2 regions of the Pseudomonas sp. B21-054 genome follow, and region 2 is predicted to be linked to the other one. Evidence: predicted binding sites of a transcription regulator. Region 2 holds the regulator's gene; the other holds the start of a gene.
What was found. The regulator FliA, encoded in region 2, starts transcription of late flagellar genes. The targets are predictions, from matches to a motif close to CTAAAGTTTNNNNNNNNNNNGCCGNTAA.
Positions count from the first base shown of each region.

Region 1: the regulator FliA is predicted to act here: its motif matches at 5,768-5,795, upstream of LOY70_RS11965 (methyl-accepting chemotaxis protein).

Region 1 is NZ_CP087204.1:2,640,950-2,648,136, forward strand. Features, by position in the region: gene LOY70_RS11945 (methyl-accepting chemotaxis protein) at 1-1,657, opposite strand, end outside; gene LOY70_RS11950 (chemotaxis protein CheA) at 1,691-3,781, opposite strand; gene LOY70_RS11955 (lipid asymmetry maintenance protein MlaB) at 3,821-4,105, opposite strand; gene LOY70_RS11960 (response regulator) at 4,121-4,489, opposite strand; gene LOY70_RS11965 (methyl-accepting chemotaxis protein) at 4,501-5,718, opposite strand; gene LOY70_RS11970 (MATE family efflux transporter) at 6,037-7,187, shown strand, end outside.
Region 2 is NZ_CP087204.1:1,868,002-1,876,147, reverse strand. Features, by position in the region: gene motD (flagellar motor protein MotD) at 1-472, opposite strand, end outside; gene LOY70_RS08325 (flagellar motor protein) at 488-1,228, opposite strand; gene LOY70_RS08320 (protein-glutamate methylesterase/protein-glutamine glutaminase) at 1,228-2,355, opposite strand; gene LOY70_RS08315 (chemotaxis protein CheA) at 2,404-4,680, opposite strand; gene LOY70_RS08310 (protein phosphatase CheZ) at 4,711-5,496, opposite strand; gene LOY70_RS08305 (chemotaxis response regulator CheY) at 5,515-5,886, opposite strand; gene fliA (RNA polymerase sigma factor FliA) at 6,053-6,796, opposite strand; gene fleN (flagellar synthesis regulator FleN) at 6,793-7,623, opposite strand; gene flhF (flagellar biosynthesis protein FlhF) at 7,740-8,146, opposite strand, start outside.

The DNA.
Region 1 (7,187 bases), 770 kb from region 2:
AGAACCGGGTGAATTCGGATTCGTCCGGCGCACTGGCCATGGTGTACGCAAATGCCTTGGGGGCGGCGGGCGCGGCGGCTCGGGCCGGCTTGCGACTGGACGGCCCCGGCGTATGGTCCACCCGCAGCGGCTGGCTGGCCGATTTGGGCGGCGTGTCCAGGGTGAAGAAACTCATCGCCTGTTGCAGTTGTTCGGCCTGGCTGCTCATTTCCTCGGCAGTGGCGGCCAGTTCCTCGCTGCTGGAGGCGTTCTGCTGGGTCACCTGGTTGAGCTGGGTCATGGCGGTGTTGATCTGCGCGACACCAGCGGCCTGTTCTTCGGAGGCGGCGCTGATTTCCTGCACCAGGTCCGAGGTCTTGTTGATGGACGGGACCATTTCGTTGAGCAAGTGCCCGGCCTTCTCGGCCATGTCGACACTGCTGGACGACAGCTCGCCGATTTCCTGGGCCGCGACTTGGCTGCGTTCGGCCAGCTTGCGCACTTCAGCGGCGACCACGGCAAAGCCTTTGCCATGTTCCCCGGCGCGGGCGGCTTCAATGGCGGCGTTGAGCGCCAACAGGTTGGTCTGGTAGGCGATGTCGTCGATGATGCTGATGCGCTGGGCGATTTTCTTCATCGCCACCACGGTCTGCTGCACCGATTCGCCGCCGTCGGTGGCTTCCTTGGCGGCCTTGCTGGCCATGCCGTCGGTGACCTTGGCGTTCTCGGTGTTCTGGTTGATGCTGGCGCTCATCTGCTCGATGGAAGCGCTGGTTTCTTCGACGCTGGCCGCTTGTTCACTGGTGGCCTGGCTCATGGATTGCGCGGTGGCGCTGACTTCTTCCGAGGCGCTGGCCAGGTTGTCCGCGGCGTTGCGTACTTCACCGATGATATGGGACAGCTTGCCTACCATGTTTTGCATGGCGTTGAGCACCATGCCGGTTTCGTCCTTGGAGCCGCCCTCGATTTTCGCGTTCAGGTTGCCTTCGGCCAATTGTTCGGCGACGGCGGCGGCCTGTTTCAAGGGGCGAGAGATGATCCGCGAGATGAACAGCGCCAGGCCCAGGCCCACCAGCAGGGCGGCAACCAGCACGGCAATGATCGACAGGCGCGATTGTTCAAACAGTGTGGCGCCACGTTCGCTGGCCGCGCCGGCTCCGACATCGTTGAGCTCTACCAACTTCTGCAGGTCGGCGGTTACCAGATCGAATTGATGTTTGGACTCGCCCTTGAGCAGGGCATGGGCTTGCTCCGTTAGATTTTGCCGGGACAGTGCCAGCAGGTCCTTGCTGACCGCCAGGTAAGCGGCCCAATCATTGCGAGTGGTTTCGAACAGCTGGCGGTCTTCTGCGCTGGAGAGCAGTTTTTCATAGGTCGCCAAGCGTGTTTCAAAGGCCTTTTTGGCGTCTTCGGCTTCTTGCTCGACCATGGCGCGTTCCTGTTCGGAATCGGCGGTAATGTGGCGGTTTTCCTTGAGACGATAGTTCGCCCCGTAGAAGCGCATGCCGGAGGCGGCACGCATGGACGGCATCCAGTTTTCCCGGATCTCGACGGTGGTGCCGTTCACCTGGCCCAGCTGGATGATCGAGAACACCCCCATGACGGCGGTCAGCGCCAGCACCACAAGAAATGAAGTGATCAGTTTGGTGGCGATTCTAAGATCGTAGAACCATTTCATTGGGAAGTACCTCTCCATGGAATTGCGAAAGCGTCAGCGAGCCGTGGCTTGTTGTGATTGAGTTGAGGTGTAGCGGTTTTCTATGTGTACGATTTGGCTGAGCAGCGCCGGTACGTCGAGAATCAACGCCACGGCGCCACTGCCCAGGATGGTCGAGCCGCTGATCCCGCGCAGTGCGCCGAACAGCTTGCCAAGGGGTTTGATGACGGTCTGGAATTCCCCCAGCAAGTCATCCACCACCAGCCCTGCCTTGAGTTCGGCGTAACGCACCACCACCACGTTCTGCCGGCGCGAGGCCGGGCCTTCGTGGTTGAAGTGATCGCGCAGGTACACCAGGGGCAGCACCTCGCCGCGCAGATCGAGGTAGCCTTGTTCACGGCTGGCAACCCCGTCGTCTTCGCTCAGTTCGATGCATTCCTGGACCATGTCCAGCGGAATGACATAGGTGGACTGGTCGATACCCACCAGAAAACCATTGATGATCGCCAGGGTCAGCGGCAGCCGGATGCGCACCACGGTGCCTTTGCCCGGTTGGCTGTCCAGGTCGACGGTGCCGCGCAGCAGGGTGATGTTGCGCTTGACCACGTCCATGCCCACGCCACGTCCCGAAAGATTGGTGACGGCCTGGGCGGTGGAGAACCCGGGTTCGAAGATCAGGTTGTAGATCTCTTGGTCGGTCGGGCTCGCGCCGGGGGCGACCAGGCCGCGTTCCTGGGCTTTTTCCAGGATCCGGTCACGGTTCAGGCCGGCGCCATCGTCGGCGATTTCCAGCACGATGCTGCCGGAGTCGTGATAGGCGTTGAGGTGCAGATGGCCCTTGACCGGTTTGCCGGCCGCCAGCCGTGCTTCGGCGGTTTCGATGCCATGGTCCATGGCGTTGCGCAGCAAATGCATGAGTGGATCGCCGATTTTTTCCACCACGGTCTTGTCCAGCTCGGTTTCCGCGCCACTGATGATCAGGTCGATGTCCTTGCCCAATTCCTGGCTGACATCGCGCACGACCCGCCGGAACCGGTTGAAGGTTTCGCCGATGGGGATCATGCGCAGGCGCAGGGCGCCATCGAGGATTTCCTCCACCAGTGCGGACACCGTCGAGGTGGACTCCTGCAATGGGTCGTTATTGCAGGTGCGTGCCAGCAGGCTGGCCCCGGCACTGGCGATGACCAGTTCCCCCACCAGGTTGATCAATTCGTCCAGCTTGTCGGCGTTGACCCGCACATAGGCGCCGTCCTTGGCCTTGTTTTCGCCCTTGTCCGCTACTTGGGCGGGCAGTCGTGGGGTCGAGCGTTGATCGGCCATCAACTCGCCGGTGGTCATCATGGCGGTGCTTTCGGTACTGGCTTCTTGCGCTTGTGCAACCAGGTGGGTGCCGGCTGGCGTGGCGGGCTCGTCAACGGCGGAGATTTCGATCGCGCAGTCTTCGCGGACGAAATCGAACACTTCGTTGAGTGCCGCGTAAGGGGCGCTCGAACGGACGTCCAGTTCGAAACCCAGGTAGCAGGACTCGGCATCCCACTCTTCGAGCGAAGGCAGGGTGTCGGTCAGCGTGGTGATCTCGACGATTTCACCGAGGGTTTGCAGGTAGCGCAGGAACGACAGGGGGTCCATGCCGTTGCGGAAGACATCTCGGCCGAAACGCAGGGAAATGTGCCAGAGGCGCGCTTCGCCAGGCTCGGTCGCTGGGGTTGTGGCGGCCTGCGTGGGCCGGATGTCCGGCGCCGTCGGCGGTGCCTGATATTCCTGCAGGATCTGACACAGCTCCATTTCCCGGGCCAGGGCAGGGGGCTGCAAGGTCGAGCCCTGGTTGGCGACCACGTCGATCAGCTCGAGCATGTGATCGCCGGACTTGAGCAACACGGCGATCAAGCCCGGGTCGACGGCGACGCTGCCGTCACGCAGGCGATCGAGCACGTCTTCGACAATGTGGGTGAAGCTGACGATCGGTTCCAGGCCGAACAGTCCGGCCGAACCCTTGATCGTGTGGGCGGCCCGGAAGATCGCGCCGATGGCATCATCGTCTTCGGGGTCGCTTTCCAGTTGCAGCAGGGATTCTTCCATCGCCTGCAACTGTTCCCGTGCCTCGACAATGAACGTTTGTTGTGCCTGATCGAGATTGATGCTCACGCGCATATCCTTTGTCGTGTCCGACGTGTTACGGGGCCTCTAGGCAACCAGGTTGCACAGGGCAAGTGTTTCGGTGACGGCGTTGCTGTAACCGGTCAGCGTCAGTTGGGTACCTGCCTTGGGGGCCTCGCGCTGGACCATCATCAGCAGTTGCAGGCCGGCGCCGTCCATCTCCGTGACCTGCGAAAGATCCAGTTCCATATGTGGCGTCGCCCCCAGGCGCGGCAGCAGCTGCGCTGCCAGGTCCGCCGCGGTGTAGATCGTCAGCTCGCCGTCGATGTGAACCTGCGCGGTGTCATCCAATGTTTCGTACAGCAACGGCATCACAGCCTCCGGCAATCAGGGAAGAATCAGTTTGGACACCGCCGCCAGCATCTGCGCCGGCTGGAATGGCTTGACCACCCAGGCCTTGGCACCCGCCGCCTGGCCCTCTTGTTTCTTCGATTCCTGGGATTCGGTGGTGAGCATGATGATCGGCGTGAACTTGTAGCTGGCGAGCTTCTTGACCTCCTTGACGAAGGTGATGCCGTCCATGTTGGGCATGTTCACGTCACTGATGATCAGGTGCACTTTCTGTCCATTGAGCTTGCCCAGGGCATCCTTGCCGTCGCTGGCCTCGATCACATCGTAGCCGGCACTTTTCAACGCGATACCGACGACCTGCCGGACGCTCGCGGAGTCGTCGACAACCAATACACTTTTAGCCATGAGTGGCTCTCCTAAAAGAAGGTTATTTCCTGTGAAACCTGTTGCGCGCCCGAGTCGCCGCGGTGGTTGCGGCGTTGCTCGTCGGTGGCATAAGTGGTTTCCATGCGTGCCAGCCATTGGCGGGCGTCGATGGAGACGGCCTGGTCGGGCGACTGGCTGGCCTGCTGCATGTGCACATGCAGGTCCTCGATGTTGTCGCGCACGTGGCTGAGAATCTGGCTGACCCGATCCTGGAATTGCAGGCTGACCAGCACTTCGGTGAGTTCGTCGCGAATGCCGAAGCTTTCCTGTTGCAGCAGGTCAGCCGATTCGGCCAGCCGCCCGGTGACGCTCTTGAAACGCTCCAGCACGCGCTGGATGCTGTCTTCGGAGCCGGCCACGGAATGGCTGTCCTGGTCCGCGCCACTGGAGGCGGCCTGGACCAATTGGGTGATGGCGTTGTTGATGATGTCGACCTTGGCCGACATCTGCTGGCCGGTCTCGCTGGACTTGCTCGACAGGCTGCGCACCGCGTCCGCCACCACCGCAAAGCCACGTCCGGCTTCGCCGGCACGGGCGGCTTCGATGGCGGCGTTGAGGGCCAGCAGGTTGGTCTGCGCGGCAATCGCCGCGACATCGGCGGCCATGGTCCGTAGCTCGCCGGTGTAGGCGGTGAGGTTGCGGACCTGGGCCAACGTCTCGTCGCGGCTGGCCTGGGTGGCCTTCAAGGAATCGATCACCTGCACCAGTTCACTTTCGCTCTGGGCCAGCACCTGCACCGCGCCACCACTGCTTTTGCCGGTCAGTTCGCCGGCGGCCAGCTGCGAGGCTTGCACGGTGTCTTCCAGGCGTGAAGAAATGCCGGTGAAGCGGCTGGTCAGCGAGACAATCGCGGTTTCGGTCTGCTGCCGGGAGCTTTCCACCTGCTTGGCCCAGATCGGCATGGCGCCGAGGATGACTTCGTTGAGTTGTGCGCTGTTCTTGTGGCCTGGATGTTCGGCGGCGTGCAGCTCATTGCGGGCGATGGCCTCGGCGATGGATGCATCAAGCTGGTGACGTTGCGAACGGGCGCTCCATACGCCGGCACCGATGCCCAAGGCCAGGAGTGTGATACTCAAACCGATGTTTTGCGCACTCGGACCGTTGAGTGCCAGCACGCCGACGCCCGCGGCAATGGTCACTAGCACCGGATTCCAGAGCAGGCGTGGTTGGGATTTGGGGAAGGAATGACCGCGTGAATACGACGTCATGGTTCGGTCCTTGAACAGTGTTACAAACAGGTTATTTGCGAATAACTGGTTATCTGCGCCCCTCGTTCGGACTTTAAGACCGGCTGTCCGATTCCAGAATTGCTGTAGGCATTGGCCTACACGGTGCGTGGCACTGTGCTACTTCAGATTAGACACAGTCTGGAAAATGTCGAGGTGGACCGACGAAGGTATAAGCCCCACCCATGATTGATCGTTCCCACGCAGAGCGTGGGAACGATCAAATTCTTCTGAAACCAGATGTAAGGATTGAGCTAAATTACCCTGCATCGGATTTCGAACCTGCCATCACGAGTGCCCATGTCCACCCAGCCTCTCTGGAAAACCTACCTCCTGTTCCTGACTCCCATGGTCCTGTCCAACTTCCTGCAGTCCATGTCCGGCACGTTCAACAGCATTTACATCGGCCAGATGCTCGGCACCCAGGCATTGGCGTCGGTGTCGGGCATGTTTCCCATCGTGTTTTTCTTTATCGCGTTGGTGATCGGCCTGGGCGCGGGGGCGGGAGTGTTGATCGGGCAAGCCTACGGTGCCGGCGAAACCGGCACGGTGAAGGCGATCGCCGGTTCGACCTTGTTGCTGGGGGCGATCATTGGCCTGGTGGCGGCGGTGCTTGGCAGTGTCTTTGCGCGTCAGGCGTTGCAAGGGCTCGGCACGCCGGCCGACGTGCTGGAGGACGCCGTTTCCTATGCCAGGGTCATGCTGTGGATCCTGCCGATGTTGCTGGTATTCGTGCTGTTCACCCAATTGCTGCGCGGGGTGAGCGATACGGTGTCACCGATGTTGGCGCTGCTGGTGTCCACCAGCATCGGGTTGCTGCTCACGCCGGCGTTGATTCGCGGCTGGCTGGGGTTGCCGCAGATGGGCATCCAGAGCGCGGCATGGGCGGGGCTGGCGGGGACGACGTCGGCGATGCTGATGCTGGCGTGGCGCCTGAATCGCCGCGAGCATGCCCTGGCGCCAGACCGTGCGTTGTTCGCGGCGATGCGCCTGGACAGGGACATCCTCGGCAAGGTGCTGCGCATCGGCCTGCCGACGGGGTTGCAGATGGTGGTGATCTCGTTGTCGGAGTTGGTGATCCTGGCGCTGGTCAATCGCCACGGCTCCCAGGCCACGGCGGCCTACGGCGCGGTGACGCAGATCGTTAACTACGTGCAGTTTCCGGCGCTGTCGATTGCCATCACCGCCTCGATCCTCGGCGCCCAGGCCATCGGTGCCGGCCGGCTGGAGCGTCTGGGGCCGATCCTGCGCACGGGGCTTGCATTCAACCTCTGGCTCACCGGTGGGCTGGTGCTCCTGGGGTACCTGTTGTCCCACTGGCTGTTGGGACTGTTCATCACCGATCCGGCAGCGCGAGTGCAGGCCGAACATCTGCTGCACATCATGCTTTGGAGCCTGCTGGTGTTCGGCTTCCAGGCCATCGTCGGCGGCATCATGCGCGCCAGTGGCAC
Region 2 (8,146 bases):
CCACCTTATCGATGATGTTGAACGCCATGTCGCTGGGCATGGCATCGCCGCTGCCGAACAACAGGCTGGAGTTGAGTTCGATCTCGACCCACAACTCATTGCCGCGCACCGTCATCTGGTTGGAGCTGATCAGGTCGCCGAACGCCGCACTGATGTCGTCGGCGATGCTTTTCAGCGGATCGCTACCGCCCGCGATACCGGCATCAACCTGCTCGGCATCCCTGACCAACGGCTTGGCTGGCGTCGTGGTCTTGGGCCGTTCATCGCCGATAGGGATGGGCTTGAGGGCGCGGTCGGAGTCGGTAAACACACCGATCAGCGCCTCGGAAATCACCTTGTATTTACCTTCGTTGACCGACGAGATCGAATACATGACCACGAAGAAGGCGAACAACAGAGTGATGAAGTCGGCGTAGGAAACGAGCCAGCGTTCATGGTTGACGTGTTCTTCACGATGCCTGCGACGTGCCATGTTCCATATCCTCCATCAGTCCATGAAGCCCTGGAGCTTCAACTCAATGGAACGCGGGTTTTCCCCTTCGGCGATCGACAGGATCCCTTCCAGCAGCATTTCGCGATAACGCGACTGACGCAAGGCGATAGACTTGAGCTTGGCGGCGATCGGCAGCAGCACCAGGTTGGCACTGGCCACGCCATAGATCGTCGCGACGAAGGCCACGGCGATACCGCTGCCCAACTGCGACGGATCGGCCAGGTTGCCCATCACATGGATCAGGCCCATCACCGCACCGATGATGCCGATGGTTGGCGCGTAGCCACCCATGCTTTCGAAGACTTTGGCCGCTTCGATGTCGCGGCTTTCCTGGGTGTAGAAATCCACTTCCAGGATGCTGCGGATGGCTTCTGGCTCGGCACCGTCCACCAGCAATTGCAGGCCCTTGCGCGAGTAGCTATCGGGTTCGGCATCGGCCACCCCTTCCAGCCCCAGCAAGCCTTCCTTGCGCGCGGTCAGGCTCCAGTTCACCACCCGATCGATACCGCCGGCCAAGTCCACGCGAGGCGGGAACAGAATCCAGATCAGCACTTGCATGGCGCGCTTGAACGCACTCATGGGCGACTGCAACAACGCGGCGCCGATGGTGCCACCCAGCACGATCAATGCCGCGGGACCGTTGGCCAATGCCCCCAGATGACCGCCTTCCAGATAATTACCGCCAATGATGGCGACGAACGCCATGACGATGCCGATCAGGCTGAGCACATCCATTACAGGCACGCCTCGACCAGGTGTCTACCAATGTCGTCCAAGCCGTACACCGCGTCGGCGAGGTCCGCTTTCACGATGGCCATCGGCATGCCGTAGATCACGCAGCTGGCTTCGTCCTGAGCCCAGATTGCACTGCCGCCCTGCTTGAGCAGCCGCGCGCCTTCGCGACCGTCAGCGCCCATGCCGGTGAGCACCACCGCCAGAACTTTGTCACCATAGGACTTGGCTGCGGAGCCGAAGGTAATGTCCACGCAAGGCTTGTAGTTCAAACGCTCGTCGCCCGGCAGGATTTTCACCGCGCCGCGACCATCGATCATCATTTGCTTGCCGCCCGGCGCCAGCAAGGCCAAGCCCGGACGCAGGATGTCGCCATCCTCGGCTTCCTTGACGCTGATGTTGCACAGCTTGTCCAGACGCTCGGCGAAGGCCTTGGTGAAGGCGGCGGGCATGTGCTGGATCAACACGATGGGAGCCGGGAAGTTGGCCGGCAACTGTGTGAGGACCCGTTGCAGCGCCACCGGGCCACCGGTAGACGTACCAATGGCGACCAGCTTGTAGGCTTTGCGCTTGGGAGCCGGCGAAGATGTGCTGGTGGACACTGGACGAGCGGGTGCCGGGGCCGGAGCACTGCGCACCGGGGCCGGATTGAAACCGCCCGACGCAGCCGGGGCTGGCGCAGGGCTGGGCGCAGGAGCCGGCGCAGGCGCGCTGTAGGCACCGACACGCCGGTTGCTGCGGGAAATGCTGTGGACCTTCTCGCACAGCAACTGCCGAACCTTGTCGGGGTTGCGCGAAATGTCCTCGAAATTCTTCGGCAGGAAATCCACCGCCCCGGCGTCCAGCGCATCGAGGGTCACCCGGGCGCCTTCATGGGTCAGGGACGAGAACATCAATACGGGGGTCGGACAGCGCTGCATGATATGCCGCACGGCCGTGATGCCATCCATCATCGGCATCTCGTAGTCCATGGTGATCACATCTGGCTTGAGCGCCAGCGCCTGATCGATTGCCTCTTTGCCGTTGGTCGCCGTACCGACGACTTGAATACTCGTGTCCGCCGAAAGAATTTCCGAGACGCGGCGGCGAAAAAACCCCGAATCGTCCACCACCAGGACTTTAACTACCATAAACACTCCGTTAGACGAGGCGCGGCCCTGGGCCACGCCCCTCCAGAATCAAATACGCCGAGCGGCGTAACGCTTGAGCATGCTTGGCACATCGAGAATCAACGCGATGCGGCCGTCGCCGGTGATGGTGGCGCCGGACATGCCCGGGGTGCCCTGGAGCATCTTGCCCAACGGCTTGATGACCACTTCTTCCTGGCCCACCAACTGGTCGACGACGAAGCCGATCCGCTGGGTGCCCACCGAAAGGATCACCACGTGGCCTTCGCCCTGCTCCACATGAGCCGCGGAGCTGACCAGCCAGCGCTTGAGGTAGAACAGCGGCAGTGCCTTGTCCCGTACGATCACCACTTCCTGGCCGTCCACCACGTTGGTGCGCGACAGGTCGAGGTGGAAGATCTCGTTGACGTTGACCAGTGGGAAAGCGAACGCCTGGTTGCCCAGCATCACCATCAGGGTCGGCATGATCGCCAGGGTCAGCGGGACCTTGATGACGATCTTCGAGCCCTGGCCCTTGGTCGAGTAAATGTTGATCGAACCGTTGAGTTGGGAAATCTTGGTTTTCACCACGTCCATGCCCACGCCACGGCCCGACACGTCGGAAATCTCGGTCTTGGTCGAGAAGCCCGGCGCGAAGATCAGGTTGTAGCACTCGGTGTCGCTCAGGCGGTCGGCGGCATCCTTGTCCATCACACCGCGTTTCACCGCGATGGAACGCAGTACGTTCGGGTCCATGCCTTTGCCGTCGTCGGAGATCGACAGCAGGATGTGGTCGCCTTCCTGCTCGGCGGCCAGTATCACCTTGCCGCTACGCACCTTGCCCGACGCTTCGCGTTCTTCCGGCGACTCGATGCCGTGGTCGACCGCGTTGCGCACCAAGTGGACCAGCGGGTCGGCCAGGGCCTCGACAAGGTTCTTGTCCAGGTCGGTTTCTTCGCCCACCAGTTCCAGGTTGATTTCTTTCTTGAGCTGGCGAGCCAGGTCACGAACCAGGCGCGGGAAGCGCCCGAAGACTTTCTTGATCGGCTGCATCCGGGTCTTCATGACCGCCGTCTGCAGATCGGCCGTGACCACGTCGAGGTTCGACACAGCCTTGGACATCGCTTCGTCCTGGCTGTTGAGGCCCAGGCGCACCAGACGGTTACGCACCAGCACCAGTTCGCCGACCATGTTCATGATCTCGTCCAGGCGCGCAGTGTCGACCCGAACGGTGGTCTCGGCTTCGCTGGCGGGTTTTTCCGCGGGTGGAGCCGCCGGAGCCCGGGCGGCTGCAGGGGCAGCGGCCGGAGCAGGCTTGGACGTTTCGGTCTTGGGTGTCTCGGCCTTGGGCTCAGGAGCCTTGGCAGCGGGTTTGGGCGCAGCAGCCTTGGCCGTCGGCGCGGCAGCCGCGCCAGCAGGCGCTGCGGCAGCCGTACCGACTTCAGTGAACTTGCCTTTGCCATGCAGTTCGTCGAGCAGCGATTCGAATTCGTGGTCGCTGATCAGGTCACTGCCAGCCGCGGCGGCGGTAGGCTTGGCCGGTTTCGGCGCGGAAGCAATCGCCGAATCCAGCGCGTCAACGGCAAACGTGCCCTTGCCGTGCAACTGATCGAGCAAGGCTTCGAATTCGTCGTCGGTGATGTCGGAGTTGTCGCCCGCCGCTTTCGGGGCGGCCGGGGCCGCCGCTGGGACGGCTGCATCGGGAGCGAACTGGCCTTTGCCATGGAGCTGGTCGAGCAACGACTCGAACTCGTCGTCGGTGATTTCATCACTGGCGGCAGCAGTCACATTGGCGGGCGCAGCAGGGGCTACCGACGCTGTCGGGGCCTCGGCCTGGGCCTTGACGGCGTTCAGCGAGTCCAGCAACTGTTCAAATTCGTTATCGGTGATGTCGCCCGATTCCTCGGCGACCGGTTCTTCAACGGCGGCCTCGACAGCCGGAGCGGGTTCGTCCGCCGATTGCGGCTCCGCCAGGCGTGCCAGCGCAGCGAGCAACTCAGGCGTGGCCGCGGTGATCGGCGAGCGCTCACGCACTTCGCTGAACATGCTATTGACCGCATCCAGCGCTTCAAGCACCACGTCCATCAGTTCCGAATCAACGCGGCGTTCACCCTTGCGCAGGATGTCAAACACGTTCTCGGCAATGTGGCAGCACTCCACCAGCTCATTGAGCTGGAGGAAGCCGGCGCCTCCTTTTACAGTGTGGAAACCGCGAAAAATTGCATTGAGCAAGTCCGCATCATCCGGTCGGCTTTCCAGCTCGACCAGTTGTTCAGACAGTTGCTCTAGAATCTCGCCGGCCTCAACCAGGAAATCCTGAAGGATCTCTTCATCGGCGCCGAAGCTCATTAATGGCTGCTCCTAAAACAGGGCTAAAACTCAGAATCCAAGGCTGGACAGCAAATCGTCCACATCGTCCTGACCGGACATAACGTCTTCTCTTTTATCGGCATGAATCTGCGGACCTTCACCCTGAGAGAGATGTTTTTGTGGATCTTTTTCAGCAAGGATCGCTTCACGGTCGTGTTCGATGCCTGCAAAGCGGTCGACCTGGCTGGCCATCAACACCAGTTTGAGCAGATTACTTTCGACTTCGGTGACCAATTGGGTCACGCGCTTGATCACCTGACCGGTCAGGTCTTGATAGTCCTGAGCCAGCAGAATGTCGTTGAGATTGCTTGCCACCGCGCGGCTATCGGCGCTGCTACGCGTCAGGAAACCGTCGACCCGCCGGGCCAGGTCCCGAAACTCCTCAGCGCCGACTTCGCGCCGCATGAACCGACCCCAGTCGGTGCTCAAGGCCTGGGCTTCCTCGCTCAGGCCATTGACCAGCGGCGTTGCGCTTTCCACCAGGTCCATGGTGCGGTTCGCTGCGGCCTCGGTCAGCTTGACCACATAACCCAGACGCTCGGTGGCGTCGGTGATCTGCGAGACTTCCTCGGCCTGGGGCATGTTCGGGTCGATCTGGAAATTGACAATGGCGCTGTGCAATTCACGCGTGAGCTTGCCCACTTCCTGATACAGACCCCGGTCACGGGTCTGGTTGAGCTCATGGATCATTTGAACCGCATCGCCAAAACGACCTTTTTCAAGGCTGTCGACCAGTTCGCGGGCATGTTTTTTCAGGGTCGATTCAAAATCGCCCATTGAAGATTCGTTATCCATAGCTCCCCCGTGGCGCGGTTAACCGATGCGTTCGAAGATTTTCTCGATCTTCTCTTTCAACGCCTGGGCCGTGAAGGGTTTGACCACATAGCCGTTTACACCGGCCTGAGCCGCTTCGATGATCTGCTCGCGCTTGGCTTCGGCAGTCACCATCAGCACGGGAAGGTGCTTGAGTTTTTCGTCGGCGCGCACATGGCGCAGCAAGTCGATACCGGTCATGCCGGGCATGTTCCAGTCAGTCACCAGAAAGTCGATGCTCCCGCTGTTGAGGACCGGAATGGCAGTGGTGCCATCGTCGGCCTCGACCGTGTTGGTGAACCCAAGGTCACGCAACAGGTTTTTTATGATCCGCCGCATCGTTGAGAAGTCATCAACGATGAGGATTTTCATGTTCTTGTCCAATTCGACCTCCAAGCAGTCTTAAACGCGTCCAGCACCTGAACGCGCCATTTCAATCAATCCGGCACAACACTCGACAACGGTCTGGAGCCCCGCGAATGGAGACTGGCGCAGTGCTTGCCAGACCAACCTCGTTCGCAGTGTCCCCACACTGCAGTCAGCGCGCTCGCCACTCCCCCAAACGCCCCCGCAAACGGGCCGCGCACTGGCTGTGTAACTGGCTGACCCGCGATTCGCTGACCCCCAGGACCTCACCGATTTCCTTGAGATTCAGCTCTTCGTCGTAGTACAACGCCAAGACCAGTCGCTCACGCTCCGGCAAATTGGCAATCGCATCCGCCAGCGCGCTCTGGAAACGCTCATCTTCCAGGTCACGCGACGGCTCCATGTGAGCACTCGCATTGTCCTCGTGCAGCCCTTCGTGTTCGCCGTCCTGCAACAGGTCGTCGAAACTGAACAGGCGGCTGCCCAAGGTATCGTTCAAAATCCCGTAATAATCATCGAGACTCAACTGGAGTTCGGCCGCAACCTCGTGATCTTTAGCGTCACGCCCGGTTTTAGCTTCAATAGCGCGAATCGCGTCACTGACCATACGGGTATTACGGTGCACCGAACGCGGTGCCCAATCGCCCTTGCGGACTTCATCGAGCATCGCCCCACGGATGCGAATACCGGCATACGTCTCGAAACTGGCGCCCTTGCTCGCATCGTATTTATTCGATACTTCGAGCAGGCCGATCATGCCCGCCTGGATCAAGTCCTCGACCTGGACACTGGCCGGCAACCGCGCCAACAAGTGATAGGCGATACGCTTGACCAGTGGCGCATAACGCTCAATCAGTTCGTATTGGGCGTCCCGTGCCGATTTTTTGTAGAGATGGTTGTAACCGCTGGCAGTCATAGCACGGGCCCTGCTGTTTGTTGCACAAGACGCTCGACGAAAAATTCCAGATGCCCGCGAGGGTTGGCCGGCAGTGGCCAGGTGTCGACCTTCTGGGCGATCGCCTTGAACGCCAGCGCGCATTTGGAACGGGGAAAAGCTTCATAAACGGCACGTTGCTTCTGGACGGCCTTGCGTACGCTTTCGTCGTACGGCACGGCGCCGACGTATTGTAGGGCGACGTCCAGGAAGCGATCGGTGACCTTGGTCAACTTGGCGAACAGGTTGCGCCCTTCCTGCGGGCTCTGGGCCATGTTGGCCAGGACGCGGAAGCGGTTCATGCCGTAGTCACGGTTCAATAACTTGATCAGGGCGTAGGCGTCGGTGATGGACGTCGGTTCGTCGCAGACCACCAGCAGTACTTCCTGGGCGGCGCGGACGAAACTGACGACCGAGTCACCGATACCGGCTGCGGTGTCGATCACCAGCACATCGAGGTTGTCACCGATGTCGCTGAAGGCCTGGATCAGGCCCGCGTGCTGGGCCGGGGTCAGATGAACCATGCTCTGGGTGCCAGAGGCCGCCGGCACGATGCGAATACCGCCTGGCCCCTGCAGCAGCACGTCGCGCAGTTCGCAGCGACCTTCGATGACGTCCGCCAGCGTGCGCTTGGGGGTGAGCCCCAGCAGCACATCGACGTTCGCCAGGCCCAGGTCGGCGTCCAGCAGCATGACCCGTCGGCCAAGCTCTGCCAGAGCCAGGGACAAGTTCACTGACACGTTAGTCTTCCCGACGCCACCTTTGCCGCCGGTCACCGCGATCACCTGTACGGGATGCATGCTGCCCATGTTCGTTCTTTACCTTGTCTTACTTAGACGGAGGCCACATTACTGGCTGCGCGTTCCCATTCGGAACAATGCATGGCAGACCATCGATGTAGGTACAAAAAATATTCATGATTACCTCAGCCGACCTGTTTGGTCGGGCTGTGGTAGATGTCAGCGAACATGTCAGCCATGGCTTCCTCGCTGGGTTCTTCCTGCATTTGCACACTCACGGCACGACTGACCAGTTGATGACGGCGCGGCAGATGCAAATCATCCGGGATCCGCGGTCCGTCGGTCAGATAGGCCACCGGTAGTTCATGACCGATCGCCAGGCTCAACACCTCGCCCAGGCTTGCCGTTTCGTCCAGCTTAGTCAGGATGCAGCCGGCTAGCCCGCAGCGTTTGTAGCTGTGGTACGCGGCGGTTAGAACCTGCTTTTGGCTGGTGGTTGCCAACACGAGATAATTTTTTGACCGAATGCCGCGCCCGGCCAGGCTTTCGAGCTGCATGCGCAGGGCCGGATCGCTGGCTTGCAGGCCGGCGG